Regions from separate parts of the Shewanella sp. SM73 genome, predicted to be linked through region 2. Evidence: predicted binding sites of a transcription regulator. Region 2 holds the regulator's gene; each other region holds the start of a gene.
What was found. Region 2 encodes sigma-54, which starts transcription at its own class of promoters, with help from an activator protein. Its sites were predicted from a motif close to GTTGGCACGNNNNTNGNNT; they were not measured.

Region 1 (10,985 bases), on a different contig from region 2:
CGGTTTGACGTTGTCAGGAAGATTAATCCCAAAGTTTTTGAGCATAGTCATAAAGGTCTGCTCGGTATAACTGGTTTTTTCCCCCGTTCCCGGTAAACCGACCACTAAGCCATAACCAATCAACTGGTTACTACGCACACCTTGCACATTGGCAATATCTTTAATTCGTTCAGCCTGACTAGGTAGAGAAAACACTAGCATGGCAACGGCTAACACCAGTTTATATTTCATGATACGACTCCTTAGAAGGGCCACCAGTCGCTCATAAAGAACTGGCTTAACCAGCCCACTTTTTGAGCATCTGCGAAAGTGCCGGTGCCACTGTATTGGATACGGGCATTAGCCATTCGCGTTGAATCGACAGTGTTATCGGGTTTAATGTCCTGCGAGCGAACGAGACCAGTGACACGAATAAACTCATCACCATTATTGATTGAAATCCATTTTTCACCACGGATCACTAAGCTGCCGTTGTTCAGCACTTGCATCACGTTTGCCGAGATACTGCCATCTAGACTATTGCTCTGATCCGCATCCGATTCACGCTTAGTGTTCATGCTATCTTTGTAACGCAAATCAATTGGCACTCCGCCAATGGACACATTACTACCACCAGCAAAGATGGGATCTAAGCTCATGTCTGAGCCTTTTTTGATCTGATTGCCTGCACTCTTCTTCGCCTGAGTCGATTCCTTCAATACGATAGTGATAATGTCACCGACTTTATGGGCGCGTATATCCGAATACAAGCTAGATGCTTGGCTGTCTTGATAAATAGAGCCAGTTGCGGCAATTTTTGTCGGCGGCGCCTCTGGGTATACCGGCGCGTAAAAGGGATCATCCGCAAGGGGTTTCTTTTGCGTCGAGCTACAGGCTGCAAGCAATAACGCGACGGCCAACACAAGATATCTAGCCATGATGTTTGCCTCTATAAATTCTGAGTCACATAAGACAGCATCTGATCTACCGCTGAAATCACTTTGGAGTTCATCTCGTAAATGCGCTGACTTTCGATAAGGTTCACCAGTTCCTCGGTCACGTTCACGTTAGAGGTTTCTAAGGCGCCTTGACGAATAGCACCCATGCCATCTAACGAAGCGGTACCTTGAATTGGCGTGCCGCTCGCACCAGTTTCCGTATATAAGTTTTGTCCCATAGGATCTAGACCCGATGGATTAATAAAATCCGTCATAGTCAACTGACCCACGACTTGGTTCTCAGCGGTACCCGGCGTTTTTACTGAAACTTCACCCTCTGCTGAAACGGTAATACTGGTCGCATTATCAGGAATAGTGATCGCGGGTTGTAGCAAATAGCCAGAACCTGGCGTCACAATCTGACCCGTATCGTCTAAGGTAAACTGACCATTTCGAGTATAAGCAGTGGTTCCATCAGGGAGCTGGATTTCAAAAAATCCAGGACCTTCAATCATGAGATCCAGTGAGTTATCCGTCGTCAGCATGTTACCCTGAGTAAACATTTTTTGAGTGGCGACGACTTTCGTACCCGCACCTATGTTTAATCCGTTGGGTAGCTTAGTGTTAGATGCACTAACACCACCCGCTTGGTTAACTGTTTGATAGAGTAAATCTTCAAATACTGCGCGGCTTTTTTTGTAGCCCACAGTGCTAGCGTTCGCTACGTTGTTTGAAATCACTGAAATATCAGTTTGCTGTGCGTCTAAGCCAGTTTTACTAATCCATAACGCCGGATGCATAATCTATCTCCTAACTAATACGCATTAATGAAGATGAAGCGCGATCATTCTCTTCCGCGGTTTTCATCATCTTGACTTGCAATTCAAACTGGCGCTGAAGATCAATCAAAGACACCATTTCATCAACAGGGTTAACGTTACTACCCTCTACCGCGCCACTTTCAACTGCGACAAAAGGGTCAGCTGGTGCTGCTTCACCTGACATTTGTCGAAATAATCCATCTTCACCACGCATCATCTGCGCATTGCCGGGATTGACTAACTTCAATCTCGCCACTTCTTCTATCACTTCAGCAGTCGCCCCTTGAGGGCGAACAGACACTATGCCATCCTGTGAAATTGACACTTTATCAATAGGTAATGGCAGCACTATCGGGCCAGCGTCCCCCATTACTGGATTGCCTCTGTCGTTATACAACATGCCCGTCGCATCGAAACTGAGACTACCTGAACGGGTATAAGCTTCACTGCCATCTTTCGCCTGAACGGCAAACCAGCCATCGCCTTTAATGGCAACATCGAGATCCCGTCCAGTGGTTTTTATCGGACCAGAGCGAAAATTAGCTGACGGAGATTCTGTCATCGCAAACACCCTTGAAGGCAACCCTTCACCGAAGGCTTGCATCGATCTGGCCTGCGCCATATCTGATTTAAAACCATCGGTATTAGCATTGGCTAAGTTGTTCGCACGGAGTGCCAGCTCATTCATATTTTGCTTAGCGCCACTCATGGCGACATAAAGGAATTTGTCCACAGACTGCTCCGTCAAATTTTCTACATGACAATATCCAAGCAAGCATCATGCCAACAAAAAATAACGTTTAATTTACTGATAGAATTGAAAAATATGAAAATGAAGTGATTTGACGGCAGGATAAAGGCTAAGTGTTGCCACTGGCGGCAACACTTAGTTAAATAAAGTAATGATTAGCGGATTTGTAATACGGTTTGTTGCAGCGTGTTGTTCACTTCAAGCGTACGGGAGTTCGCTTGGAAGTTACGCTGCGCCGAAATTAAATCAACCAGTTCAGTCGTCAAATCAATGTTCGATTGCTCTAACGCAGATGAACTGATGCTACCAAAAGTTCCACTATTTGCCTCACCCGCTAACGCAGGACCTGAAGCTAAACTGGCTTTCCACGACGTATTACCCACTTGCGTTAAACCTTGTTCGTTAGCAAAACGAACTAAAGCAACCCGTGCTAAAGGCACGGTTGAACCATTAGAATAACTCGCGGTCACTAAACCATCTTCGCCGATTTCAACGTTAGTTAAGCGGCCTACAGTCGTACCATCTTGCGTCAACTCAGTTGCACCAAAAGGAGCCGCATATTGCGTTGGGGCATTAAACTTCACAGTCAACTCTTGAGTACCATCGGCACCTGGCCCTAAAACACCCGCACCACTGACGCCCAAAGCCTCAGTCTTGACTATAGCAGGATCACTACCAGTGTAGACACCAACAGAATTGAACTTGAGGACAGAGCCTTTCCAACCACCAGCAGTTTGAGCCGTGCCCGTTGCATCAGGTGTACCATCGCCAGTGGTATCTGTTTGATAAGTACCAGCAGGACCGGCTAGATCGACTTGTTTTCCATCAACAGCATAGTAAGCTACCCAATTGTTCTCACCATTGTACGAACCATCTTTGGGCTTAACAAAATAAGTGGTCATAATATGTGGCTCACCGAGTGAGTCATAAATTGTCATTGATGTAACGTTATTGTAGGTTTTTGCATCTAGAGGATCGAATGCCGCGGGGTCGAGTGCACTTTCCTTAGCATTTAAGTTCATTTGTAAAGTAACATTCTCAGTCTTTACAGGGCTACCTGCAGTGTCTGGTATTTGTACCGGCTTAGCCGTCGTTAAACTCACTGATGTCGAGTTCCCATCTTTATCCACTGGGAAAGTTTGCAAATAATTACCAGCAGAATCAACCATGTAATTATTTTTATCGACCTTAAATGCTCCAGCACGGGTAAACGAGTGGTCTAATGTACCCAGTTCAGAGGCAGTAACGAAAAAGCCACCCCCTTTAATCGCCATATCAAGGGAGTTATTCGTCAACTGTAAGCTACCTTGATGGAATTGCTGTGCCACTTGGCTCGTCGCAACACCACCACCGACAGCAGTTTTAGCATTTGAAAAAATAGAATTAGCGTAAACATCCGCAAATTCAGCACGGGACTCTTTAAAGCCAATGGTGTTCGCATTAGCAATGTTATTCGCCGTAGTGTTTAAATCTTTCTGCGCGGCAGAAATGCCACTCAATGCAATGTTAAACGACATAATTCACCTCTACACTTGACTCAATTCATTTATGAGCGACTTACGCCCAATTCGGATGCTGCAAAAATTCTTTTAGGCAAACTTAGGTTTCAGACACAGCTAACACATCGGTTAACTTGATGCCCATACCGCCTCTCAAGTTAAGAATCGCGCCAGTACTGGCCGTACCGAGAGAAACGCTGGTCACATGAGCATAGGTCGAGACTGGCAATTCTTGGGATTTCCCATCCACTAAACCACTCGCCTTGATCGTATAGTTACCTGCGGTTACAGGGTTTCCATCTTTATCGAGGCCATCCCAGTTAACATCGACATTTCCCCCCTTACTGCCATCAACTTTAAAGGTGGTCACAACTTGGCCTTTCTCATCCTCAACACGTACAGTAACTTCAGGAATTTTAGCTGGCGTGCTAATCACACCTTTTATTGTTGGGCTTTCAGCTGAAATGTTACCTGTATCAGTTGGGATCAACACCTTGCGACCAACAAGTCCTGATGCCTGTAATGCTTGGCTTGATGTCATAACACCGTTTAAATTAACGATTTCCTTATTCAACTTAGTAATACCATCAACCGTCGAGAATGATGCCATCTGCGCAATCATTTGGTCGTTGTCGACGGGCTTAAAGGGATCTTGCATCGATAACTGTTGGCTTAATAACGAGAAAAAGTCATCTTGAGTTAACTGCTGGCTTTTGGCTTCCGGTACTATTGAATCTTTTGGCAAACGTATGCCATCAAGAAACGGATTACCCGTTGAGCTGGTTGATGAATTCGTCGTAACGGCATTTGGCTGACTCTTATTTTGAGCCGTCTGCGCCGACGCTTGGTTAATTTGATTAATGAGGCTCACAGCTTACCTCCTAAGTAACACATGTTATTTACCCATCCCAAGTGTTTGTTGCAACATAGACTTAGCTGCTTCAGCGACTTGAACATTCATTTGATATGAGCGCGAAGCAGAAATCATATCTGCCATTTCTTCCATGACATTAACATTCGGTTTATAAATAAAGCCGTCCGCATCCGCCATTGGATGATCGGGCGAATATTCTTTCAGTAGTGGTTTATCACTTTCTACAATGCCTTTTACCGCAACGCCTTGAGAAGCTTGTTGCTGACTTTGGGCTTTAGCCATTTCGGCTTCAAAAATGGGATGACGAGAACGATAGGTCTTATCTACACTACTCGAGACGGAATCCGCGTTGGCTATGTTGCTCGCGGTGGTGTTTAGCCTGACCGATTGAGCAGACATTCCCGAGCCAGCAACATCAAATATGCTAAATAAACTCATGATTAATCCCCTCTCAACGCTTTCTTCATGCCACTAAACTTACTATCTAAAAAACCTAGCGACATTTGATATTCAAGTGCATTTTGCATGAATGCCGATTGTTCCTGTTGGATATCAACAGTATTACCATCACCGGTATCGGGTTGATTTGGCACACGGAACTTAACAAATTGCCCAGTCAACTCCGCAAGCCCAAAATGCTTATCTGGCTCTTGCATTTCAAGACTATTTCGCTGCTGCTGTTGGCCTCGAGCGGCCTGCATTGCCGCAGAAAAATCAACATCGCGGGCTTTGTAATGTGGCGTATCTGCGTTAGCGATATTGCTTGAAATGACTTCTGCCCGCTGCGCTCTAATACCGAGAGTGTATTGATGCACACCCAGTGCATTATCAAAATTGATCGCCATAAAATTGCCTCCTCGTGTTCTCACGAAAATAAAGCAATTCATGTGCCAACATCAGGAAAATTTTGAGAATAACAATAAGGATGAGCAAGTGATGGGTAAAAAATTACCGACAATTGTCGGTAATTTTCTTTAGAGCGGCTGAGTTAAGTCTTTTTCTGGTAATAAATGCCAGGGTTACAACGAACCATATCAAACTCGTCCGTTAAACCAGCGATAGATTCTGATGCACCGAGAAATAAAATCCCTTTGGGATTGAGAGCGGCAGCGAATTGCCGCAAAATTTTTGCCTTTGCCTCTGGTGCAAAATAAATCAGCACATTGCGGCAAAAGATAATGTCGAACTTGCCAAGTAGACTATAACTCTCAAGCAAATTATGCGCTCTAAAGTTCACCAACCGCTTCACATTATCCTTTAACTTCATATTGCCTGAAGGTAATGCATCAAAAAACTGACGCTTACGTTCTTCAGATAAACCACGCGCTAATGCCAAACTATCGTACTCGGCATTTTTGCAGCGTTCTAACATGGAAGGAGATAGATCCGTTGCTTGAATCGAAGCACTACCAGCCAAGGCACCAGGCTTCTTCTGTTGATACTCAAGAATAGTCATAGCCAATGAGTACGGCTCTTGGCCTGACGAGCAAGCCGCAGACCAAATTTTGAGCGGACGCCCCAGACGACTGTATTCAGGTAGTAGGACATTATTCAACAACTCAAATGGATAACGATCACGAAACCAGAGAGTTTCATTGGTCGTCATAGCATCGATCACTTCAGCTCTGAGCGCACGCTCAGTAGGCTTCATCGAATGCTTAACCACATCAGATAAGGATGGCAGGTTATATTTGCCCATCAAAGGAGCAAGACGACTGCGCACAAGATATTGCTTATTTTCACCCAGTACGATGCCGCTGTGTTGCTCTAAGAACAACCGAAATTGATTATATTCAGCCTCAGCGAGTGATTTATTTGGCACATTCACATCCTAAATCCTATAGCAAGCACCAAAATCAGTGCGAAACCATCATGTTATAAAGTCGAGATTATAGCGTAAAGCGTATCTAGGTACTAACCTACAGCAATTACAAACTTAAATGCTTATTCACAGCAGCGGCCAGTTCGTCAGGATTAAACTTAGCGATAAAGTCATTAGCCCCCACTTTTTGAACCATTGCCTGATTGAATACACCACTTAACGAAGTATGCAGTACCACTTTAATATGCTTAAGCTTAGGATCATCTCGGATTTCAGCGGTCAAGGTGTAGCCATCCATTTCAGGCATCTCAATATCAGAGATTATGAGGGGGATCTCATCGGCCACATTATCCATCTCTTTGGCGATCTCTTTAAGCTTATCTAATGCTTCGCGACCATCTTTTGCGGTATCAATTTGTAAATTCAATGACTCGAGTGAACGAATAATTTGTTTACGCGCCACGGCAGAATCATCAATAACCATAATATGATAATGCTGAGTTCTGTCGAGGGTCAGTTTTTCATTGGCTTCTTCACTGATAGCCGTTTTAACTGGTGAAATCTCATCTAAGATTTTTTCCACATCGAGAATTTCAACTAATTCACCTTCAATTTCAGTCACAGCTGTCAGATAAGAATAACGGCCAGCACCTTGCGGCGGAGGCATAATCGCTTCCCAATTCATGTTGATGATCCGCTCAACAGAACTGACCAAGAAGCCTTGAACACTGCGGTTATATTCAGAAATAATGATGAAACAGTTTTCAGTGCTTGCTAAAGGTTTTCCCCCTGTTGCCGCACTCAAATCAATCACTGAAATGGTTGTTCCACGAATATGAGCAACACCCTTCACATAAGGATTAAGTTTAGGCAAAGTGGTCAGTGGTGGACACTGCAGTACTTCTTTCACCTTAAACACGTTAATCCCAAACCGTTGACGACCGTTTAATTTAAAAAGCAGCAATTCTAAACGGTTTTGTCCAACGAGCTGGGTTCGTTTGTTGACTGAATCAAGAATACTCGACATAACTCTGCCTTGTTGTTCTGTTTATGTTCGGCCCTATAACTCAGTTGAGTATAGGCATATTAATTGCTTACGTCTTATCTATCGATAAACATAGTCGAAACTGAGTCAATCTTCTGACAGTGATGCAAATTATTATTACAGTAGTCAGCTTCGAACTTAATAAAAGTATAGGTGCATTCTGGCGTTACAAGCTAGTCTCTTCATTATGAAAGTAAATTTAGTCTGTTTTTTTAGTCTTTTCCCCCTCTTCATGCCCGCTTTAGCGAGTGCAGAGCCTATTGTCCCCACCGTATCGGCAATCTCAGAATTAGCTAAAGCGCTTATTTCAGAAAAAATATCCGTTCCAGAAAATGCCAAAGTAAATATTTCGCCACAGATGGTTGACGCAAGAATGCTGCCGTCACAATGTTCGTCTCCAATGAAAGTTGAACTGGCTAGCGATAGGGAAATTAGCCGTAATAACACCTTAAAAGTCAGCTGCGATACACAAGACTTAGCTTACCCTTGGCAAATCTATATCTCGGTTCGGGTGGATATCTTATTCCCCGTTGTTGTCTCAACCGAAATCTTAGCACCAGGCGAACTCATCTCTCCTAGTCAAGTAGAAGTCCGTTACATTGAACAAAATAGCTTGAGAGGTGCCGAATTCGATGACCCGAGTAAATTGGCTGGCGTGCGAGTAAAACGACGAGTAGCAAAAGATAATCCCATATTAAGCAACAACTTATGCTTCGTTTGTAAAAATGATTCGGTATCTATCTACGTTCGTTCTGGCTCATTCGAGCTCAAAACAGTGGGCGAAGCCCTACAAGATGGCAATAAAGGTGATCGGATCAGAGTCAAAAATAGCAGTTCAAACAAAGAACTAGATGCTATAGTCACAGGCATTGGCGAAGTTGAAGTAAGAATGTAAAATAATCTAAAGCTTTTTTGTAAGCTGCCGATACCCCAGTTAAGAAATCCCGTACACACGACGCTGGAGCCTAAAATGGCAATTGATATTAGCAAACTCAACACTGCAACGACTGCGCAAGTTCGTTCAGGTGCAACGAAAACGAGCAGCGATCAATCTGCTCAAGTTGCTACAAAATCGACAACACCACAAAGAAGCGACTCTGTGGTCATTACGGCCCAGGCACAACAACTTCAAGGAGCTCAGACTAAAATGGCTAGCCTTCCTGAAGTTGATCAAAAGAAAGTAGCAGAAATCAAACAAGCTATTGCCGAAGGTCGCTATAAAATTGACCCAGAAAAGTTGGCTGCCAATATTGCAAGTTTTGAAGCCGAACTTAATGACTTAAATAAAGAGTAACTATGACTGAAATAGCTAAACTGGTAGATCTACAACACGCCCATTTGGCTGTTCTTAAGCAAATCATACTCAAGGAAAAAGGCGCTTTGGTTGACCAAAACGCCGATTTACTGCTTTCCCTTGCTAACGAAAAATCGCAATGTCTGAAAGAACTAAAGACTAATGATGATATTCTGGCAAAACACAGTGATAAATCGCTACTCACTCAGCAAGTCGAACTCGTGCATAAAATGGCCGAGATCAAAGACGCATTGACTGAATGCAAAGAATTAAACGAACAAAATGCCAGTTTAATTGAGATGAATTTAGCGAGTTTAAATCGCTTTGCTCAAGCTTTACAAGCCAGTAGAAACGCCTCCAGCCTCACCTATAACGATAAAGGCAAGACCTCGACTATCTCAAGTTTAGGCAATGATTTAAAGGCCTAACAAGCGCATCACTCCCACTTAGCATTCCCTTTTCTAAGCTCTGATTAGATCTTAATGTCTTGTACAAAAAGAAAAGCCGCGTTAATACGCGGCTCAATACATGCTGTTGAACATACATTCAATAACGCTAGAAATACGTCACTTCCTTCACTCGTTGTGGACGGTTCTGTTGTTGATAAAGCGCCCAAACCTGTGAAAAATCAAGTTCTAACTCAGTCACATAATGCTCGCCTGCTGGATAACTCTTAACGACTCGTGCGCCGCGGATCACGCCAGAAACTGACGCTTTGACATTATCGTCCGTCAACATCCAATCACTAACACTGCTGTTTGCCGTTATTTTCTGCCCATAAACTTGTTCCGCTAATTCACGATAAGCCACAATTTTTGATGCCTGCATAGCCATCAACACTCTTTGTGATTGCTCTTTAGCCGGTTGAGTCGCTAAGGGCGCATATCCTATAGCCGTTAACTTAGGAAAACTCGGCGGCGGCACATCTTCCCATTGCACATATCTATCTTTAGCAGCGCAGCCAGTTAGCATTAGCCCCGTGATAAGTAATAAAAGGTAGTGTTTCATTTTCCATCTCCTAAGACACGTACTTCATTCATGCCCGGACTCGCCTGACGATATAAGATGCCATTTTGTGACACAATTTGCTCCGAAGGCTGCATGTAGTTTGCCAACTCTTTTTGAGTCACAAAAGTTTGAGATGCCGATACCACGCGATTGTTACTAATGTTCACAATCCGAGTATTGATCGCCATACCATTGGTTACTACGCTCATAGTCGAAACGACAAGATGCTCAACAGGAAGATCTTTCGACAATTTTTGCCAATCTCGCGTCAAAATAAAATCCCCGTCAGATGTGACTCTCAAGCCATCAGCTAAGTTTAAATCCACCACATTAAACTGAAAGCTATGGAGCGACGTCATTAATCCTTGCTGTAACTGTTGCGCTAACGCATTAGTGCCATTCAAATCGCCCACTAATACTGGTGTTGCAACTACGATAGGTTGATCAGAACGCAAAGCATCATTTTGCTTAACAAGCTCAGTCACTATTCGCTGTGCTAAATGGTTAATCACTGCCGTTGGCGGCAACCCATTGCCATCCACTAAACTCGGTTTGGGCGGCGTAACCGGTTTAGCTACACATCCACCTAACATTATCAATGTTAAGGGAATAATCACACGCTTTAGCATTGGATTTACCTCATCTATGGGTGCATTGGCAGTCAAGTGACTCACTTTCTAAGCTTCAAATTTTTAATGAGTAACAAAAACCAGCAATCTTCGGACCAATATTAACCTCAGTCCGACAATATTCTTCTATTACCCAGTATATCGACTGTAACAATGGAAACTTTATCAAAAGTTCTCATACTCAGGCACGAAATTTGCTTTATTGCCATATTAGGTTAAGAGTCAGAAAACTGGCTCGATTGGTAATATCGCCATTAGCTTAGCGATAAGGATTGAATTGATGCACATACCAGGTTCAGCTTCGCTCATCATTTTGAGCCTTTTA
Region 2 (10,985 bases):
AGCGGTATTCACAGTCATCAATCATATAAAGAGGTTATAAATGATGAAGTGTTTTCAGGCAGTGCAATCTAAACCATCCCTGTTAGCCATAGTGGTATTGACGACCGCGCTAGTTGCATCGGGTTGTACAACAATCAATCCCTATTCAAACGAAGAACAAACCGCTAAAGCTACCAGTGGCGCATTGATTGGTGCCGTCGCGGGTGCCGCAATTGGGGTGGTATCTTCGAGCAAGAGCGACCGCGGTAAAGGTGCCTTAATTGGTGCTGCATCGGGCGCTGCAGTCGGTGGTGGTATTGGTTATTACATGGATGTGCAAGAGACTAAATTACGCCAACAATTAGCCTCAACGGGCGTGAGTGTGACCCGTAACGGCGATAACATCATTTTGAATATGCCTAATGAAGTGACCTTTGGCGTAGATCAAACCGAGTTAAGCGACGGTGCTAAACGCGTGCTGAATTCAGTGGCGGTTGTGGCCAAGGAATACAGCAAAACGCAGCTCAACATATTAGGTTATACCGACAGCAGTGGTTCAGACTCTTACAATTTACGTCTGTCACAGGTCCGGGCTAGCGAAGTGGGTAATTACTTGATGAGTAAAGGCGTTGCCTCTGCCCGTGTAAAATCAAAAGGTATGGGTGAAGCGAGTCCTATTGCATCAAATGCCAATGCAAATGGCCGAGCACAAAACCGCCGCGTTGAGATCGTACTAATACCAACAGGTAAATAGTCTGGTCTAAGCGCAAAGTTCTCGCTGAAAAAGTCGCCTAGGGCGACTTTTTTGTTTTCAGTGGTGGGCTAATTGAGTGATTAGCTTGCCGTGCTTCAATTAGACAATTTGTCCTTTATGAAGCGCACCTTGAGTGACCTGCACCACAAACATATCACTGCTAATTACCTTGGGATGACTTCAGCTTGATCCCTTTATCGATTTCACGTTCTGTATGGGAATAAGTCACAAGAATGACTTTTAGTGCCTAAAGGAGAATATGACTATGATAAGCAAAAATGTGTTAGTAGCCTTGAGTTTAAGTCCTGTCATCATGGTGACTGCTGTACAAGGAGTGCCGATGAAAGCCGAACTGACCACAGGAGTCGCGCCGATAGAACTGCGCGCCGCAGGCAGTTTAAAGGCTGCGATGAGTGATATTATTGCTGCTTATCAAGCACAGTCGCAAATGAGTGTTGTAGCGCAATATGCGCCCTCAGGTTTATTGTTAAAACGTATTCAAGAGGGCGAGAAAGTCGATATCTTTGCCTCGGCGAATATGAAACATCCACAGGCATTAGTGGATTCAGGTCAGGGCGAAGCAGTGCAAATGTTTGCCCGTAATCAACTCTGCGCCATTGCTCAAGACACAGTTCAGGTGACGAGTGCGACGTTACTCGATACCTTGTTAGATCCTAAGATTAAAGTCGGTACCTCAACCCCGAAAGCCGACCCCGCGGGTGATTATGCCTGGGCCGTTTTTGCTAAGGCCGAAGCGGTAAAACCCAATGCGAAAGCCGCGTTAGAGACCAAGGCATTACAACTGACGGGCGGCCCTGAGAGCGTTAAACCGCCTAAAGATCGCAACCCCTATGGCTGGGTGATGGAAAACAAGCAAGCGGATATCTTTTTAACCTATTGCACTAATGCTGTGCTGGCTAAAAAAGAAGTGCCGAGTTTACAAATCATCGACTTACCGCAGGAACTCGCCGTGGGTGCCGACTATGGTTTACTGGTTTTACAAGGCGCTAATACTGCCGCTAAGCCGTTAGCTGAGTTTATTCTATCGACCAAAGGCCAAGCGATTTTGAGCAGTTATGGTTTCCAACCTCCGGCAAAATAGCCTTCTTTAGTTTTCCTGCGGGATAAAAAACGGCACCTTTGAGGTGCCGTTTTTGTTATTAGCTCAAACTGTTAAAGCGTTAGTTCATCAAGTAGAGCGTCGCTAACCCGAGGAAGGCGAACAGGCCAACCACGTCAGTGACTGTGGTGAGCACCATACCGCCAGCGAGGGCAGGATCGATTTTAAGTCGTTTTAAAATCAATGGAATACTCGCACCTGCAAGCCCAGCTACTGTCATATTGATCAGCATGGCGCTACCAATTAAGCCCGCCAGTGCCATATCATCCTTCCATAGCCACACGGCGACAAAGACTAAAATCGACCACATCAAGCCATTGAGAAAACCAATCGATAGCTCTTTACCGATAAGCCAGCGGGCGTTGCTTTGGCCGATATGGCCTAAAGCAATACCACGGATCACGAGCGCTAAGGTCTGATTACCGGCAACACCGCCCATGCTAGGGACAATCGTCATTAGGATGGCGATAGTGGCAAATTGCTCAATAGTGCCTTCAAACATATTGCTGACCGACGAGGCGAGCAGGGCGGCGAATAAGTTAATGGTGAGCCAGAGCGAGCGACGTAGGGTACTTTTTAGCACAGGACCAAAGGTATCTTCATCTCCGTCCATCCCCGCCATACCCATCATGGAATGTTCAGCATCTTCGCGGATAACATCGACTACGTCATCGATTGTGATACGCCCGAGCAGCTTACCATCACAGTCGACGACAGGTGCCGATACCCAATCATTGCGTTCGAATTTCTGCGCGACTTCGCTGTCGGACATGCTCACCGGAATACTTTGAATATTGGGATCCATGATATTGCGAATTGTGGTGCTTGGCGCGCAAGTCAGCAGATCTGCCAGCCTCACACCGCCAAGGACTTTGTCCTGTTTGTCGACCACATATAAGGTATCTGTGGTGTCGGGTAGGTTGCCCCTTTGCCGAAGATAGCGCAGCACCACATCGATATTCACATCGGGTCTTAGGGTGACAGTATCTGTGTTCATCAAGCTGCCGGCGGTCTCATCTGGATAAGATAGGGCTTGTTCTACCCTCAGGCGATTTTGCTCCGTCATCGACTGCAACACTTGTTTGTAAACGGCGTCGGGAAGACTTCGCAGAATATAGGCGAGATCGTCGGTGTCCATGCTTGCTGTCGCTTTCGCGACTCGCTCAGGGCTCATGCTGCGGATCAGTGGGTCTTTGAGTTCTTCACTCAACTCATCGAGTATGTCGCCTATTTGTTCCTGATCGATGAGCTGCCACAGTACTTGTCTGGCACTTGGCGGTGATGATTCTAAGATCAGCGCGATATCTGAGGCGGCCATTTTTTGCAGCATATTGCGCACGTGTACGAACATGCCGCTGCTAAGCGCTTGGTTTAACTGGTCAAGACTATGTCCGGTGTGATCGTTTTCTACATTATCTACGGGCATTTGTCCTCCATTGTGCGGCAAATTGGTTTGAGATCTTGGTGTTGGGCTAGGATTTAGCGGTGACTAAGCGTCAGTCGATGACACAGATTAAGGCGGCTAAGGTAAGGCCAGCGCAATGACCGCTAGTGTAATCGCCAGTAGCTTGTATCGTCGAGCGACAAATGTTTTGCCATGTCTGAATGGCAAGTTTTTTAAACTAGACATGAAGTGAAACTAACGATGAAGTGCTTAGTGTGAAGTGAAACTAACAGGCTTCGTCAAACTTAGCGTCGATTAAGGCACAAATGGCATCGAGAGCCGGCTCTGCATCTGGGCCTTCGGCGATAAGCTTAATGGTTTTACCCATACCAGTTTCAAGCATCAGTAAGCCAAGTACACTGGCGGCCGATGCTTGTTTATCGCCTTGGATTAAGGTGATGGTCGCATCAAACTCGGAAGCCAGTACCACCAACTTAGTGGCGGCACGGGCATGTAAACCGAGCTTATTACAGATAGTTATCTGACGTTCAAGCTTTGGCATTATTGAGCTCTCGATGACGGGCATACACTTTATGTTTACCGTTACTAAAGCGTTTGGCCAATTGCTCTGCGACGTAAACCGATCTGTGCTGTCCACCTGTGCAGCCAATGGCCACAGTTAAATAACTGCGATTGTTACGCTCGAGGTGCGGCAGCCAAGTCTCCAGTAAATTTTCGATTTGCCAGATGAACTTATTGACCAGTGGTTGGCGATTTAAGAACTCAGCTACGGGTTCATCCAAGCCAGTCAATGGCCGCAGCGCCAACTCCCAGTGGGGATTGGGCAGAAAGCGTACATCGAACATAAAGTCTGCTTCGGTGGGCATTCCGTGCTTAAAGCCAAAGGACTCGAAGTTGATCACGAGTTCTTTATCGACACTACCAAGGAGAATTTGTCTGACTTGGTCGCTTAAATCATAGATATTCAGATTCGACGTATCTATGTAGTGATCGACCAGTTTTGACATAGGCTCGAGCAGTTTCCCCTCCAGCTTTATCGCTTCTTGCAAAGACACTCGGCTCTTCGACAAAGGATGCAAACGGCGGGTTTCGCTGTAACGCTTGAGCAGAATTTTATCGCTGGAGTTAAGGAAGAAGCTCGTTAACTCAGTATCTGGAGGTAGGCTAGCGAGTTGTTTTACTAAGACCTTATCCTGCTCAGGCATGTTACGCACGTCGACACTGATGGCGACGAGATCGTTACTGCCTTTGAGTTGCTCAAGCAAACTGCCAATCAATGGCAAGGGAAGGTTATCGACACAATAATAGCCGAGATCTTCGAGTACCCTAAGGGCGACAGATTTGCCTGAGCCTGAGCGGCCCGACACTATGACCAGTTTCATCCAGTGATTACCTGATAGAGTTCCGTTTCATCATGCGTCTTGCGTAATTGCTTTAATATTTGCTTGTCGCTCAGCTTTTCGGCCATGCAAGACAAGGTACTTAAGTGCTGCTGACATTGGTCTGCAGGCACCAGTAGTGCAAATAAAATATCAACAGGTTGCTTATCGATAGCATCAAATGCTATCGGCTCTTCACACTTAATTAGTATGGCAATGGGCTGATCTATATCGGCTAGTCGACCATGTGGAATGGCGATGCCGTTACCTATACCTGTGCTCCCCATCTTTTCGCGCGCCACTAGGCTTTCGAATATCTCTTGAGATGAGAGGGTCGGGTACTGGGCAGCGACTAAGTCGCTGATGAGTTCCAGTACCTTTTTCTTGCTGCCCGGAGTGGCGCAGGTAGTGCACTCCGGCCGCAGTATGGTACAAAGTTCCATTATTAGTGTTTTGTTAACTTCTCTTTGTGTTTAATAACCTGACGGTCAAGCTTGTCAATCAGGGCGTCTATAGCGGCATACATGTCAGCATGCTCTGAAGTAGCAAAAACTTCACCACCTATGAGGTTTATTCTCGCTTCGGCAATCTGTTGCATTTTCTCAACATTGAGCACAACGTGCACATTATTGATCTGTTCGAAATGGCGTTCAAGTTTTGAAAACTTTTCTTCTACATATGCACGTAACGATTCGGTAATTTCGACATGGTGTCCACTTAGGTTTATTTGCATAGAAACGTCCTCCGATATCCACTGTAGGTTATAAACTTTTACGCTGATTAGAAGGTGGAATAAGCATAGCCTCTCGGTACTTCGCAATGGTTCTGCGGGCTACGTTGATCCCTTGTTCTGCCAGAAGTTGTGCCATCTTACTATCGCTTAATGGTTTTTTCTGGTTTTCCGCTGCCACCAGTTTCTTTATAAAGGCTCTGATTGCTGTGGATGAGCACTCACCACCATCGTCAGTACCGACGTGGCTAGAGAAGAAGTATTTTAGTTCAAAAAGTCCCTTAGGGGTATGCATGTATTTTTGAGTTGTGACCCGTGAGATGGTGGACTCATGCATTTCTACCGCTTCGGCAATATCGTTAAGCACCATAGGCTTCATGGCTTCTTCACCGTACTCAAAGAAACCTTGCTGATATTGCACTATGCAATTAGCAACTTTAAGCAAAGTATCGTTACGGCTTTCTAGGCTCTTAATAAACCATTTAGCCTCTTGCAGATGGCCGCGAATAAATTGGCTATCGGCTTGGTTTTTGGTACTGCGTGCCATAGAAGCATAATGTTGATTTACATTGATTTTGGGCATGCAGTCAGGATTAAGCTCAACAACCCAGCGGCCATTTTTCTTCGACACAGACACATCTGGGATAACGTATTCGTCATTATTGGGCGTGATCAACAAACCTGGGCGAGGATTGAGGGTTTGGATAAGTGCTATACCATCCCTTAATTCATCTTCTTTTAATTTAGTCTTACGCATCAATAACCTAAAGTCTCGGGCGGCGATCAGATCTAAATGATCTTTGATCAGCATACGGGCGTTTTCTAGGTTGGGAGTATCAGCGGCGAAATGCGACAGTTGGATCAGCAGGCATTCACTTAAATCGCGGGCGGCAACGCCTATGGGATCAAAATGCTGAATACGCTTGAGTACGGCTTCGACTTCGTCAAGCTCAACTTCAGGATTGCCCATGGCTTCGAGAATTTCTTCAGTGCTTTGGGTGAGATAGCCCTGATCGTCGATGGCATCAATAATGGCGGTGGCAATGGCTAAATCGGTTTCAGAAAACGGCGTGAGGTTTTTTTGCCATTCTAAGTGTTCGTACAACCCTTCACTGGTCTCGCCTTGGAAGGGCATATCGTCTTCACGACTACCGCCGGGGCCTGAGTTTGGGGAGGCGGTAAACACTTCATCCCATGTGGTGTCCATGGGGAGCTCATCGGGCATGGATTCTTTGGTTAGCGACTCTGCCGTGTCTATGGTGGAGCTGTCTTTTTCTGGTGGCAGAGTGCTAGATTCACTGAAATCCGTATCGGATAGCGTTTGGTTTACAGGGTTTTTAGTGGCGTCGAATTGATCCTCTTCCAGCTCGAGAAGGGGATTAGAATCTAATGCTTGCTGGATCTCTTGCTGCAGTTCTAATGACGACAGTTGCAACAGACGTATAGCCTGTTGTAGTTGTGGCGTCATGGTTAACTGTTGACCCAGTTTGAGCTGGAGTGACGCTTTCATGTTACCGCTGATCCCTACGTTATTATTGTTGGATGAGGTCGCTTATTATTATCTTGAGTGAAGCCCAATGGCGGTATAAATTGCCTCCATTGGCTTCGCTCGATTAACTATAGCCTGAATTGTTCACCTAAGTACACAGCCCTAACTTGCTGATTGTCTAAGATCTCTGCTGGAGTTCCTTCGGCAATCAGGTTTCCGTGACTCACAATATAAGCATGTTCACATACATCTAATGTCTCGCGGACATTATGGTCTGTGATCAGTACGCCAAGGCCGCGACTTTTGAGTTGTTCGATAATCTTCTTGATGTCGATAACCGAAATAGGATCGACGCCGGCAAACGGTTCATCGAGCAAAATGAACTTAGGATTAGCGGCTAAAGCCCGCGCAATTTCGACGCGACGACGTTCGCCACCCGACAATGACATGCCTTGGCTGTCACGGATGTGGGTGATATGAAACTCTTCGAGCAGATGTTCTAGTTCTTCTTCTCGTTCTTCGTTTTTAAGTTCTTTACGAGTTTGCAGTACGGCCATGATGTTGTCATGAACAGTTAGCTTACGAAAGATACTGGCTTCCTGCGGTAAGTAACCTATGCCTTTGCGGGCACGCAGATGCATAGGATCTGCGGTTAAATCATCATCGTCGATAAAGATATGTCCCTTATCGCTCTTCACTAGCCCGACAACCATGTAAAAGGTCGTGGTTTTACCTGCACCGTTTGGACCGAGTAGGCCAACGACTTGACCGGTTTTTACCGTCAGACTGACGTCTTTAACCACTTGGCGACTCTTGTAACTTTTCGCCAGATTTTGTGCTCTTAAGGTGATTTGGGTCATTTAGAGTCCTGCTTTTTTACAGGTTTATCCGCCGGAGCGTCTGATTTAGCATCATCTTGATAGTTTTCAGGCTGAATAATAGTGATCACGCGATCGTCACCACTGCCAGTACTCTCGGCCATCAATTTCTGTTGAATCATGTTATAGCGGATTAAATTGCCTGTAACTTGGCTACCCGCTTGATCTAATGACGCCATACCTTTCAGCGTTAAGGTGCGGCTTGCCATATCGTAACGAATTTCTTTCGCGCTAGCCGATGCAGGACGGCCATCGTCTAATATCTGGCTATACGTAGCAGGGTTGCCTGTGGCGACCAAAGTTTTGCTATTTTCACCTTCAGCGGAAAATGCACGCAGTTCATTTGCTTGGATTTTTATTGAGCCTTGGGTAACTTCCACCGGACCAAAGAAGATGATCTGGTTGTTTTTGATATCCGCAGTTTGGCTCACAGCTTTAATTTTGACTTCTTGCTTTAAGTCGCCGACTTTCGCGAAAGCACTCATGCTCATAATTAGCATTAGGCTGGCAAGTAATACGTTATTTTGCTTCATATGTTCCTACTACCTGACTGGTCAATTGCACTTCTTGCGCGTTGAGGTCGGCATAAAGGCCTTGGCCTTGAATATTAAAATCTTTCCCTGTGACGTAAATGGTACGGTCAGAGGTCATTATCATAGTGTTGAGATCGAGTTCCAGATAACTGGTGGACAAGGTCTGAATCGGTTCTTCTGGGCTAATGGCATCGATAATAACATTATTTTCTAATACAACCTTGCCAGTTTCCTTGTTTAGCTTGCCCTGATCTGCCCTGAGCTGCCATTGTGCTTTACCTTGGTCTGGATAAACAAGATAAACAGGTTGAGTAAAGAAAGTTTGATTCGTTGAATCATAATGTTCCATGTGTTTCGCCGTCACACGGCTATTCACTAGTCCTTGCTCATTGAACTCAACACTGCGCAGATCTTCAACGATGAAATCTGGGGTATTTTGATCTTTTACTCTGTTATCGGAATCACCGCTGTGTTTGTTCTGGACCTGCCAGTAAAGCGCTAGTGCAGTTCCAAAAAAAGCGATAATTGCGAGTGTCACACGACTCATATACTCATTCCATGGGCCGAAGTGAATTTATTTTGACTTAGGAGTAACAGATCTGTGAGTTCACGCAGTGCACCGTGGCCACCATTGAGCGTAGTCACAAAATGGGCGTGTTGGCGTACATAGGGGTGGCCGTCAGCAACACTGACCGCTAAACCGACGACATTCATCACGGGGAGATCGACAATATCATCACCGATATAAGCCACTTCTTCTGGGGTGACACCATAAAGTGCGAGCAATGCTTCATAGGGCTCGAACTTATTGTCTACGCCTTGGTAAATATGGGTAACACCAAGGGCTGTCATACGGTTTTCAACGATTTTGGATTGACGTCCTGTGATCACGGCGAGGTTGAAACCGCTGGTGAGGAGTGAGCGCACGCCATAACCGTCACGGGTATGGAAGGCTTTGAGCTCTTCGCCGCTATTGCTCAAGTAAATATGGCCGTCGGAAAACACCCCATCGACGTCACAAATCAACAGTTTAATCTTTTGCGCGCGTTGCCACACATCATCACTGATTGGGCCGTAAAATCCTTGCTGTGGCATTAAATGACTCCTGCTTTAACCATGTCTAGCATGTTAAGAGCGCCGATAGGATGGCGATCTTTATCGATAACAATTAATCCGTTGATGTTTTTTGAGTCCATCACTTGCAGCGCTTGGGCGGCCAATACATTATCCGTGATCGTGACGCAGTTACGGGTCATCACATCGGCAATGGGCGTCGTGCGTAAATTCACTTCGGCATCGATAACGCGGCGTAAATCACCGTCGGTGAAGATACCAACCAGCTTGCGCTGATCATCGATAATCGCCGTCATGCCTAAGCCTTTCTTGGAGATTTCGTACAGGGCTTCTGTGATGCAAATATCGTGGTTGACGAGCGGTAAGTCATCACCGCTGTGCATCACATCACTGACTTTTAACAGCAACTTACGTCCTAATGCACCGCCGGGATGGGACATAGCAAAATCATCACGGGTAAAGCCTTTTGCTTGCAGCAGCGCAATGGCGATGGCATCGCCCATCACTAAGGTCGCGGTAGTGCTCGACGTTGGGGCAAGTCCAAGTGGGCAAGCCTCTTCTGGGACTTCGATACATAAATGCACTTTAGATAATCGCGCCATATTCGATTCGGGTTTACCCGTTACCGCAATAACAGGCACGCCCATACGTTGGATGACCGGCATTAAGGTGAGGATTTCACTCGACTCACCAGAATTTGAAATCGCTAAAATCACATCGTTATCGGCCAATACACCCAGATCGCCGTGGCTGGCTTCACCCGGATGCACAAAAAATGCGGGCGTTCCTGTGCTGGCGAGGGTGGCAGAAATCTTATTGCCGATATGGCCCGATTTGCCCATTCCCATGACAATCACTTTGCCTGTGCAGTTGAGGATCAACTCGCAAGCTTCTGCAAATTCAGCCGAATCAACATATTGATAAAGATTGTCTAGGGCTGACTTTTCAATGTCGATAACTTTACAACCCCATTGGCGCAGTTGTGATTTGTCTACCATGTCTATCTCTCTTTTTGCATTGTCTTTGTCGCCCCATTGATGGGATTGGAATAGCACAATTTGGTACGCGATAAAGATGATATGTAATAGGCTTTCTGCCAAGTATTAGTTTGTTTTCAGACAATTTAGCTTATGTATTGCTGTGGTTAATTACCGAAAACAGCAAAACAATTGCGGCAGGCTAGAGCGATTGATCCGACTCGTCAAGTTCAGCTGCGTTAGCTATTCATGCACAATAACGTGTTTAGCGGCAGAAGGTCTTGAGCAATATCATCGTCTTTGTCGTTTATTTCAATGGATTTATCCCATATCGCAGCGGGTATTACCCTATAGGATGCCTCTATTGCGCAATTGCGTATCGACTCTCCCCGATAAAAGTGGGCGAAGAGTGAGCTAAGTGCGAACGAATTAGCCAATACTGCCAATTCTGCAACTAGGTTGAAAACATTAAGTAACATTTTACCTGTGCAGAGTGAAAACTTAGGGCGCATTTTCGCTGTAAATGAGGCAAATTGAAAGTATCGCAGGGCGATAGTGTCGATTCGGTTGTAGGTTAAAGCGCAATTACGTACAATTTGCGGCTCTTCGATTGGTCAGTCTAGGAAGACTAGGATCACCTCATTTGCAAATGTCGGAATCAAGCATG
Region 3 (10,985 bases), on a different contig from region 2:
TAAAGAAGGCTCAACCAAGCAAACAATCACTGAAAAATTAGGTGCGCCTGCTAGTACTTATAATGAAGCGGATCTAGAAGTTTGGGCCTATGATCTTAGTGCATTAAATGCAGCTTCTCCAATGCTGGCAGAAACCACTAAGACTTTGCTAAAAGATAATGAAGTCGCTCAGAAAAATGTGACTATCAGCTTCAAAGGTGAAAGTGTCAATGCGGTAAAATTGGCAGATAAAGCTAAGTCATAAGCTTGACTGCTCACTCGATAGGGCTCTAAGTCCTATCGAGTATCCCGATGTCCTCGGCCGCACCACAGCCATGATAGGCGTTAGCAATAAAGCCACTGCCAAGTAATACTATCCAGAAAAACCTCACCTGCCGCCTAGTGACACACTCAGCTAACGCAATCCAGTAACCTCTCATCAGCAACCCCTGCTAAGCAATACCAACAAGCTTTGCCTGATTTTGAACCAACCCAACAGGCTGTGTTAAATAATACTTGGGCTAAATGATACATTAAGTGAATACAAAACAATTTTGTCTCACAGACCATACTGCAGATAATGGCTTACATCACTCTCTGCAGTATTTTTAATATATACGTCATAAAATTGATTACAATCAGGCAACAGCTAGACTTTATCGCAGATAATATTCCTATACGGATATTAGGAAAATGGTTTTATGTTCCCCAACGGAGCTAACCTATGCGACCCGACCGACAGCAATTGATCCATTCGTTATTTGACGAATATATTGAGATGTATGCCTCCCGTGATGACAGGCTAACTCGTCGCTTTAGTGATAACTTTAGCGGCTATGCAGGGAGCAGTGACCAGCTTGTCACCAGCAGGGAAGAATGGGTGCGAATCACTCGTCAGGACTTTGCACAAGTGCCTGAGCGAATCCACATCGAAATGTTAGATCTTTCTTTACAAGACCTTGCCGACAACCTCGTGGTTGTGACTGCCTTTTTCCATATCCACTTACCTATCCCTAATCCTATGCTTTCCCGCGAAACAGCACGGCTAGTGTTGATATTTCACCGAGAAAACAACGACTGGATGATTGTCCACAGTGGCATATCCATCCCCTACGGCTTAGCCCACAAAGGGGAAATTTACCCGATCGCGCGATTAGAGGAACGTAACGTCGAACTTGAATCCATGATCACAGCTCGAACTAGTGAGCTGGCAGAAGCCAATAGGCAACTTGAAATACTCAGCAATACCGACGGTTTAACCAATATCGGCAATCGCCGCCTATTTGACATGATGTTACAAACGGAGTGGAGTCGTGGACAAAGGAGCAATTCATCACTGGCCCTCATCATGCTCGATATTGACCACTTTAAACAATTTAACGATCACTATGGCCACCTCGCCGGAGACGATTGCCTTAAACAATTAGCGAGTACACTGTCCCAGTCCGGTCGCAGAGCGGGCGAATTAGTCGCTCGCTACGGCGGCGAAGAATTTGTCATTCTATTACCGAATGTCGATAATCAAACCGTACTTGAGACAGCGCAGCATATACATCAGTTGATCCAAGCCATTGCCATTCCGCATGCAAATACCGACCTTGGGATTGTAACAGTGAGCGCAGGCGTCGCCTATCTGCAACCCTCTAACAAACAAAATGCTCTAGAACTCGTTCGCCAAGCGGACGCCGCCCTCTACCGCGCAAAATCCGCTGGCCGCAATTGCATACGGGTGATGGATGAGGACGACTAATACCAATCGTATTAAATATCTGTTCATTCAGCGCGAGTTCAACGCGCTTTAGACAAGGCGAAGGCTTGAAGGCATAGTGGTGCTCTGTCGAAAGCCTTAAACGCACTATAAAGCGCGTTACCATGTAGTGAACATCAGCCGCCCTTCGGGAGCCACACAGGCATCCCACTCCCGTGTTGCATTGACTTAAAAGGGAATAACCATTTCTGCGTCAATGCGCCTTGGATTGAGATGCCTGTGAGGCTCTGAACTGATTAGCTATTTAATGTGATTGGTATAATACCCATTACTCAATTTATCCCAACAAAAAGCCCTGCACAGTTTCCTATGCAGGGCTTTTTAAACCGATTGACTCACCTTAAGGGCGTGTCACCTGAGTTAACAGGCTGGCATTAACCGCGGTTAAAGCGCTTACGATCGTTTTCAGTCAAGTGTCTCTTACGAACACGAATGTTCTTAGGCGTTACTTCAACTAATTCATCATCATCGATGAACTCAAGCGCTTGCTCAAGTGTCATTGTGATTGGCGTAGTCAGCACTTGGGCTTCGTCAGTACCAGAAGCACGCATGTTGGTCAGCTGCTTACCTTTCAAACAGTTAACAGTCAGATCGTTTGAGCGAGCGTGAATACCAACCACTTGGCCTTCGTATACTTCAGCGGCGTGGCCGATAAAGAGACGACCGCGATCTTGCAGACCGAACAGTGCGAAGGTCAGAGCCTTACCCGTTGCGTTAGAGATCAATACGCCGTTAGCGCGTTGACCGATATCGCCACCTTTATGTGGACCGTAATGGTCGAATGAGTGATAAATTAGACCAGTACCAGAAGTCGCAGTCATAAACTCAGTTTGGAAACCGATTAAACCACGGCTTGGGATGATGAAGTCGATACGGACACGACCTTTACCATCAAGCTGCATGTCTTTCATTTCAGCTTTACGGGTACCTAACTTCTCGATTACTGTGCCTTGATCTTCTTCTTCAACGTCAACAGTCAAGGTTTCAAATGGTTCACACAGTTCACCGTCGATAGTTTTCAGAATAACTTCTGGACGTGATACGGCTAACTCGTAACCTTCACGACGCATGTTTTCAATCAAGATTGATAAATGCAATTCACCACGGCCAGATACACGGAAGCGATCTGGACTTTCTGTTTCTTCAACACGCAGTGCCACGTTGTGGACTAATTCTGTTTGCAGACGCTCCAGAATGTTACGTGAAGTCACATACTTACCTTCTTTACCTGCAAAAGGTGAAGTATTAACTTGGAAAGTCATGGTCAGAGTAGGTTCATCAACAGTCAAAGGTGGCATAGCTTCTACTGCACCAACGGCACAGATAGTGTCAGAAATTTTCAGCTCGCCTAAACCAGTGATAGCAACGATGTCGCCAGCGTTAGCAATTTCAACTTCAGTACGGTCTAGACCCATGTAACCTAATACTTGGCCCATTTTACCGTTACGAGTTTTGCCATCTGCGCCAATAATAGTCACTTGTTGGTTAGTTTTAACGCTACCACGCTTGATGCGGCCGATACCGATAACACCCACGTATGAGTTGTAGTCGATTTGCGAAATTTGCATCTGGAACGCGCCTTCGGCGTCAGCATCTGGGAAAGATACTTTTTCAACGATAGTTTGGAACAGCGGCGTCATATCATCGCTCGCTACATCCGGATCTAAAGTTGCAAAACCGTTTAACGCAGAAGCGTAGACGATTGGGAAATCTAGTTGCTCGTCAGTTGCACCTAAGTTATCGAACAGGTCGAATACTTGGTCAATAACCCAATCTGGGCGTGCACCTGGACGGTCAATTTTGTTGATAACAACGATTGGCTTTAAGCCTTGAGCAAACGCTTTCTTGGTTACGAAGCGAGTTTGTGGCATTGGACCATCAACGGCATCAACCAGCAATAATACTGAGTCAACCATAGACAGAACACGCTCAACCTCACCACCGAAATCGGCGTGGCCTGGGGTATCAACGATGTTAATACGGTAGTCGTTCCACTTGATGGCAGTATTCTTTGCCAGAATCGTGATCCCACGTTCCTTTTCAAGATCGTTGGAGTCCATCACCCGCTCAGTGGCTTCTCCTCGGGTTGCAAGGGTGCCTGACTGTGACAGCAACTTGTCTACCAGGGTCGTTTTGCCATGGTCAACGTGTGCAATAATGGCGATGTTACGTAAATTCTCTAGCACGGATAAACCTCTTACCATCAAACAAAAATAGGGATATTTCAGTAATTCGTTATGGTGATCGAGCTCGATCTACCACAATAAAAAGCGTGCCATTCTACTCCAGAGCGGCCTTGGCGCACAGGATTATTTTTGAACACTTATAAAACAATCCGCCAATCCTTGGGTAATTTCCGTCAATCATCCACTGAGTGAAATCCTCTGTAGCCAGAGTTAACGCTCTGTTTAATTGCCATATTAGTAGGAAAAATCCGAGTTAAGCAGCTGAATTTGCTATTTTTCGTATTCAATGTTCGCACTGCTAATGTCGATTTAAGCATCAGCAAAATCGACTTAGATACAGAGAAATTACCACGTGAACACACTGCAATAAATTCTGCGGCACACTTAATCTAACGTTCATGTTGGCGTTTACACCCGATGGCATTAAGACTCACTTCATTGTCACGGGATACCTTTTTACGCATCACTGATTTCACTTGGTCTGTGAACAGCAAAGACATTTCGCACATGAGAACGAACTCTTTCCTAATAATATGATAATAAACCACTATTGGATTGATAATGCGTGGCATAGTTGGACAGACTAGCGTGGTTTTATGACAATTATGCGGCGGTTATGCGGTGGTAAATATTCCCGTTCTGTGCTGCAAGTATGTGCGAGCTTCAGTGAGGCAGTACTTACTTATACTGTGAAAGCCAAAGCGTCATTGCCATCTCAGTGCCATATAAGCGGTGCATGTTATCGCTGTGCATCCCAGCTTAAGGTTTGCATGAATCAATTCAGTGCGCACCAAAATGGAGTAATGCACCAAAATGCCACAGACAAAAGCACCATTATGGTGCGCACACGAATCCAATTAAGTGCAACAAAGATTTTAAATCATGTTAATCAGTAAGTTAAATTATTGGCATGGATATCGCTTTATAGCTCGTAAGTTTGGCTCAAGATAAATAACTTGAGTTAAAAGATTATAGAAGGGGCATCCCTTTACCCTACCGGAGGCTTGAGAATGTCAGTTGAATCAGTTTTAAAGCAACTTGAAGAATTAGAAGTTAAGTTCGTTGATTTACGTTTTACCGACACTAAAGGTAAAGAGCAGCACGTATCTATTCCTTCTCATCAGGTAGATGCTGATTTCTTCGAAGACGGCAAAATGTTTGACGGTTCTTCTATCGCAGGTTGGAAAGGCATTAACGAATCAGACATGGTACTGATGCCAGATCCAACAACATTCGTACTGGATCCTTTCACCGAAGAAACTACAGCGCTGATCCGTTGTGACATTCTTGAACCCGGTACCATGACAGGTTACGACCGTGACCCACGCTCAATTGCTAAAAAAGCAGAAGCTTACCTGATCTCTACTGGTATCGCTGATACTGTATTGATTGGACCAGAACCAGAATTCTTCCTATTTGACGATGTCCGTTTCGGTACTGACATGTCAGGTTGTTTCGTTAAGATCGACGCTAAAGAAGCGGCTTGGAACTCAGGCACTAGCTACGAAGGCGGCAACACAGGTCACCGTCCATTTGTTAAAGGCGGTTACTTCCCAGTTGCACCGGTTGACTCATCACAAGACCTACGTAGCGCTATGTGTTTAGTGCTCGAAGAAATGGGCCAAGTGGTTGAAGCGCATCACCACGAAGTGGCGACTGCAGGTCAAAACGAAATCGCAACTCGCTTCAACACCTTGACTAAGAAAGCGGATGAAATCCAAATTCTGAAGTACGTAGTGCACAACATGGCACACGCTTACGGTAAGACTGCGACTTTCATGCCTAAACCCATCGTTGGTGACAACGGTAGCGGCATGCACGTTCACCAATCTCTGGCGAAAGACGGTGTTAACTTGTTCGCTGGCGACAAATACGCAGGTTTAAGTGAAACGGCTCTGTACTACATAGGTGGTATCATCAAGCACGCTCGCGCGCTGAACGCTTTCACTAACCCAAGCACTAACTCTTACAAGCGTTTAGTGCCACACTTTGAAGCACCTGTTATGTTGGCCTACTCTGCCCGTAACCGCTCTGCATCAATCCGTATTCCAGTGGTACCAAGCCCTAAAGGCCGTCGTATCGAAGCACGTTTCCCTGATCCACATGCAAACCCATACTTAGGTTTCGCAGCGCTGCTAATGGCGGGTCTTGACGGTATCCAAAACAAGATCCACCCAGGTGAAGCGATGGACAAAGATCTGTACGATCTGCCTCCAGAAGAAGCGGCTGAAATCCCACAAGTGGCGACGTCATTAGAAAACGCCCTTGAAAATCTGCAAGCTGACCATGAGTTCCTGACTAAAGGCGGCGTGTTCAGTGAAGATTTCATCCAATCTTATATCGTACTGAAAACAGCAGAAGCTGAGCGCGTAGCACGTACAACTCACCCACTTGAGTTTGAAATGTACTACAGCCTGTAATGGCTAGCGCTATACAACCGGCTCGCTTTATGTAATTGATATAGAAAATATAAAAGCCTCGATAGCAACGCTATCGGGGCTTTTTGTATTTTGAAGGTATATACAACTTTTATTCTGATTCAATCATCGCATTGTTCTCTAAATAGGCATCATCGCCAATCACTCTTTTATCATTCAGAGAAGGCACGCCAGACACCGCGGCAACAGCAACAATAGAGATAGATAGTTAAAAACCGATCTAAACTAAACATGGATGCAGCAGAAAAACCACCTATATAGTCGGAAGTTAACTACCGCGCCATTATTGTTAAGTGTCCACGCTTTATTCAACTAGGCTGGTTATTGTCAGGGGCAAAATCTACCAGTTGGGCAGGTTCGCCTGACTCAAATGACGCAAATGGTACACCATCTAACACGCGCTCATTTTTAAATACACGGATTTCAGAATCAGGTAACTGCGTCATCAGCAATGACAAGATAATGTGCATCTTATCCAATGGGCAATGAAGACGGATACTTGCACGTAAGCCCATTGTTCGTACATCCGATTGGCAGGCAATAAATGGACGATTCCGCGTTACCTTAATCAAATGACGATACCCATTTTTTATAGGACTCTCGTAAGTAGTCTCTACATTTTTAAAACCAGTAAAGAAAAATGCCCCCAGAGCCATTCCACCTACACCAACCAGCGCTGCTGGGCCTAAAAAGGCCACCCCGACAATACAAACCACCACACCAAACCAAGCCAGCCCCCGCACTACCGCATAGGCTGCATCCGGAATAGCATCATGATAGGTGGTGACCAGCCCCTCGGTGGTGAGCCGATAGTGGTACTGTTTGTCAGCCAACCAGAGGTAGCGCATAAATGGCCCAAAAATCATCGCTATGATGAGAAAATAATACCATTGCTCAAATCCATACCAGTATGTCACCGACCCAACTAGAGCCGTAATCCCGCACGGAATAAGGACCATGATCCACCCAATGCCATACACAGTCGCTACCTTAATATCCCACTCATAGAGGGTGGGCGCCTCACGCACCCGCTGCTGACGCAGCTTATTGAGCCGGTCTTGCTCCTCTTGGGGTAATTGCAGGTACTCACTGCGCGGCAGGTCTTCATACCGACTGTCGTCCAACGGTTGTGTCTCTTGCTCTGTCGACGCCAACTGCTGCGGCGCTGCTCTCTTATTCATATAGCTATTCCTTTGCTGTACCCACGGACTGCACGGTCATCGTTAACCTACCCACACAGCTCGTACTTAATGTTTTCTCACCCTTGACGACCTTGCCGCTAAAAAGTCTGTTAGCATCTTGGTGGCAAAGCTGTCACTGATGGACACCGAGTCTCGCGCCAATAACAGGCGCGAGAAAAAACGTTAACTGGGCTGGGTATTGTCAGGGGCAAAATCTGATAGTTGGGCTGGTTTGCCTGACTCAAATGACGCAAATGGTACGCCATCTAACACGCGCTCATTTTTAAATACACGGATTTCAGAATCAGGTAACTGCGTCATCAGCAATGACAAGATAGTGTGCATCTTATCCAATGGGCAATGAAGACGAATGCTTGCGCGTAAGCCCATTGTTCGTACATCCGATTGGCAGGCAATAAATGGACGATTCCGCGTTACCTTAATCAAATGACGATGCCCATTCTTTATAGGACTCTCGTAAGTAGTCTCTATATTTTTAAAACCGGTGAAGAAAAATGCCATCACGGCAAAACCACCCGCGCCGACCAAGGCTACCGGGCCTAACAATGCCACGCCAACGATGCAAACCACTACCCCAAACCAAGCCAGCCCCCGCACTACCGCGTAGGCTGCATCTGGAATCGCATCATGATAGGTGGTGACCAGCCCCTCGGTGGTGAGCCGATAGTGGTACTGCTTGTCTGCAAACCAGAGGTAACGAGCAGATAGGCACATTATTAGGGCCATGATGATTAACCCCACACCCAAGCTAGTATCGCCAGATAGCAAATAGCTCCCTATAAGTGCTAAACAGCCACACGGGATCAGGAAGGTTAACCAAAATAGACCATAGACAGTCGCCACCCGAATATCCCACTCATAAAGCGTGGGCGCCTCCCGCACCCGCTGCTGACGCAACTGATAGAGCCGGTCTTGCTCCTCTTTGGGTAATTGCAGGAACTCACTGCGCGGCAGGTCTTCATACCGACTGTCGTCCAACGGTTGTGTCTCTTGCTCTGTCGACGCCGACTGCTGCGGCGCTGCTTTATTGTTCATCCTGTTACCTCTCGGTAGACTCTACTTGTAGCGTGGCCATCGCCAAGCAGTAAATCCAGTCATCCATTTTAAATCAGCAACATAATATGCTCTCGGCCTACCCTCAAGCGAATATTTACTGAAACAGTTTTAAGGAAAGTAATAAAAGTAGCTAGATGGCCAGTGAGGGAAGTGGAGACTGATTTTAAAGAGTATGTTCAAAACTCATCTGAGTTCTGCGAGGACACGGCATACAAACCTCCATGATTAATGCTTATCCAAAACAAGAGTCGCCGTTAACAACTAGGTTATTGAGCTTGGTTGTATCTCATTTCTGTTGATGAATAATTGACAGATATAATCATATAGTTAGAATGCCAAGCTGTTGAAACAAAACAGGTTGGCGTCAAATGAAACCAGATCTGGTTCCACATCACTAACGCTCTCAGTTGATCAAGTAAGTAGATCATACCGAAGCAATACAGTTTTTCACATATAAACAATGGAGTGGTTATGCGTTGGTTGACTTGGTTGGTCGTGTGCTGTTCTCTCACGGGATGTGCAACAATAACGTCGAGGATGGGAGAAGATTCAACTTGGGGTCATTCTTTCTCAAGTGTGCAAACGGCTGTTGATAATGGCGAGGAGTGTATGATTATCTCCGCGTTGGCGGCCCCGCCCTTGCTGCTCTTTACCATCCCGCTGACACTCGTTGATATGAGCAGTGCGTTGATCATCGATACTGTTATGCTACCTGCAGATTTAGCGATCACGCCCAGCGATCCCAAGCTCCACACCCCGCGACCTATGGTCTGCCGCTATGACTACAAGATTTAAGCATGATCGCACCCAATAAATAACCTCAAGTTGCCTGTGTGACGGTGAGTTAACGCCGGCATACGGGAACGACCATGTCGCGGTTTGCCTCCCAGAGTGTTGTGCCTTGTTAGTTGTAATTACGTAGTACAACCTAGCCTAGTAAGCCATTTTAAATCATTTAAGTTAGCGATTGGCTTTAATCACATCTAGTAACAGCTTGATATCGGCCATATTGTTATAAATATGCGGAGAAATCCGGATCCCCATACTGCGGGCGTCGACACTAATATTCGCGTTCGCTAATGCCGTCATCATTTGATGCTGCTGTTTACCAAACTGCAGAATAAGCGTGCCGCTGCGCTTTTCAGTATCCCGCGGCGACACAAACTCATGGTCGAGCTCTTGCGCCACAGCATCAATCAATTGCTGATTGTATTTACGCAGCAACGGAGTACCTAAACCAGCAAGATAATGAATGCTATGGGTGGCAATGGCATAAGGCGCGATTGATGGTGTCCCTCCCCAAAAGCGCAGCGCGGAATGCTGGTAACGAAAATCATGGATATCAAATTCGAACGGATTCTCGTGGCTAAACCAACCCACATCCTTAGGCTGACAACTCTCCAATATGGCGGGATTAACCCAAAGATAAGCAGCACCAGGGCCGCCGCAGAGCCATTTCACACTCGAACCGATTAAAAAATCGGGTTGTAGGCGCGCGAGATCCAGCGGAATAATCCCCGCCGATTGCGCTACATCCACTAAGCTCAAACAACCTCGCTCACGGGCTATGGTGAAAATATTGGCTAATGGCGCCTGCTGCCCCGTATTCGAGTAAGCATGGCTGACAAACACCAGATCCACATCGCGGCTGATATGCGTATCCCACACATTAGGGTCGGTGATATCGAGCCCTTTAGGAATAAAGCGTACTTCGCAACTGGCAGGCAGCGCTTTTTTAAGGGCAAAACCCATGCTGGGAAAATCAATCTCACTCATTAACACAACGGCGTGTTCGCGGTTCAATCTGTCGAGGGACATGACAATTTTAGTCAGCGCACTGGAAAGATTGACCTGAGGGCAAAAATCCTTCTGGTGGCCGTTAAATAGTTTAGATAAAGCAAAGGTAAAATCATCAATCACACCCAGCCACTGGCCCCAAGGTTCACGCCCCGACTCCTGCCAAGGCGCAAAAAAGGCTTCTTTAAAGACCTGCTCGGTCGATTTTAATGGCCGGCCAACGGAATGGTTTAATAGATATCCTGGACCTGCTAGGTAAAAGTCCTTTTTAAAATCTTCAAACATAGTGTTATCTCAAACTCTCTTTTAGTTTTTTAATATCACAATAACGAGTCCGAATATCGCTGCGTTGAGCGGCGGCGCGTCTGTCTCTGAGTCGCTCCAATGAGCCGAGTAGCACATGCAGTGGCGGACCACTCGCGGTAACTTTAGCTAAATGCTGCTGCTCCATACTTGTCGAAGGCTCAGCAATATATTTAGTCACTAACTCATTATGGTGCTGAATCGCAGTCTCGCCATGTAATTCGCAGACTTCGATAAAGAGTCGCAAGTTTTCTTG

Region 1: a site for sigma-54 is predicted at 7,762-7,780, ahead of flgA (flagellar basal body P-ring formation chaperone FlgA). Genes of this name have one in related genera too.
Region 3: a site for sigma-54 is predicted at 4,838-4,856, ahead of glnA (glutamate--ammonia ligase). Genes of this name have one in related genera too.

What each region holds. Positions count from the first base shown of each region.
Region 1 covers NZ_JAKKRY010000011.1:3,636-14,620, reverse strand. The annotation lists gene L5M51_RS15075 (flagellar basal body P-ring protein FlgI) at 1-231, opposite strand, end outside; gene flgH (flagellar basal body L-ring protein FlgH) at 243-917, opposite strand; gene flgG (flagellar basal-body rod protein FlgG) at 929-1,717, opposite strand; gene flgF (flagellar basal-body rod protein FlgF) at 1,728-2,471, opposite strand; gene flgE (flagellar hook protein FlgE) at 2,645-4,006, opposite strand; gene flgD (flagellar hook assembly protein FlgD) at 4,089-4,859, opposite strand; gene flgC (flagellar basal body rod protein FlgC) at 4,884-5,300, opposite strand; gene flgB (flagellar basal body rod protein FlgB) at 5,303-5,707, opposite strand; gene L5M51_RS15035 (CheR family methyltransferase) at 5,851-6,690, opposite strand; gene L5M51_RS15030 (chemotaxis protein CheV) at 6,791-7,711, opposite strand; gene flgA (flagellar basal body P-ring formation chaperone FlgA) at 7,917-8,624, shown strand; gene flgM (flagellar biosynthesis anti-sigma factor FlgM) at 8,700-9,023, shown strand; gene L5M51_RS15015 (flagella synthesis protein FlgN) at 9,026-9,451, shown strand; gene L5M51_RS15010 (LPP20 family lipoprotein) at 9,579-10,031, opposite strand; gene L5M51_RS15005 (FlgO family outer membrane protein) at 10,028-10,660, opposite strand; gene L5M51_RS15000 (flagellar assembly protein FlgT) at 10,941-10,985, shown strand, end outside.
Region 2 covers NZ_JAKKRY010000020.1:10,224-21,208, forward strand. The annotation lists gene L5M51_RS20465 (OmpA family protein) at 44-733, shown strand; gene L5M51_RS20470 (molybdate ABC transporter substrate-binding protein) at 999-1,835, shown strand; gene mgtE (magnesium transporter) at 1,915-3,279, opposite strand; gene L5M51_RS20480 (HPr family phosphocarrier protein) at 3,524-3,799, opposite strand; gene rapZ (RNase adapter RapZ) at 3,786-4,640, opposite strand; gene ptsN (PTS IIA-like nitrogen regulatory protein PtsN) at 4,637-5,080, opposite strand; gene hpf (ribosome hibernation promoting factor) at 5,083-5,370, opposite strand; gene L5M51_RS20500 (RNA polymerase factor sigma-54) at 5,399-6,877, opposite strand; gene lptB (LPS export ABC transporter ATP-binding protein) at 6,985-7,716, opposite strand; gene lptA (lipopolysaccharide transport periplasmic protein LptA) at 7,713-8,267, opposite strand; gene lptC (LPS export ABC transporter periplasmic protein LptC) at 8,254-8,814, opposite strand; gene kdsC (3-deoxy-manno-octulosonate-8-phosphatase KdsC) at 8,811-9,362, opposite strand; gene L5M51_RS20525 (KpsF/GutQ family sugar-phosphate isomerase) at 9,362-10,339, opposite strand; gene mlaF (phospholipid ABC transporter ATP-binding protein MlaF) at 10,983-10,985, shown strand, end outside.
Region 3 covers NZ_JAKKRY010000023.1:13,651-24,635, forward strand. The annotation lists gene L5M51_RS21595 (hypothetical protein) at 1-244, shown strand, start outside; gene L5M51_RS21600 (GGDEF domain-containing protein) at 704-1,729, shown strand; gene L5M51_RS21605 (hypothetical protein) at 1,623-1,853, opposite strand; gene typA (translational GTPase TypA) at 2,122-3,933, opposite strand; gene glnA (glutamate--ammonia ligase) at 4,944-6,353, shown strand; gene L5M51_RS21620 (hypothetical protein) at 6,680-7,552, opposite strand; gene L5M51_RS21625 (hypothetical protein) at 7,736-8,608, opposite strand; gene L5M51_RS21630 (YceK/YidQ family lipoprotein) at 9,167-9,424, shown strand; gene L5M51_RS21635 (aminotransferase class V-fold PLP-dependent enzyme) at 9,590-10,711, opposite strand; gene L5M51_RS21640 (PrnB family protein) at 10,716-10,985, opposite strand, start outside.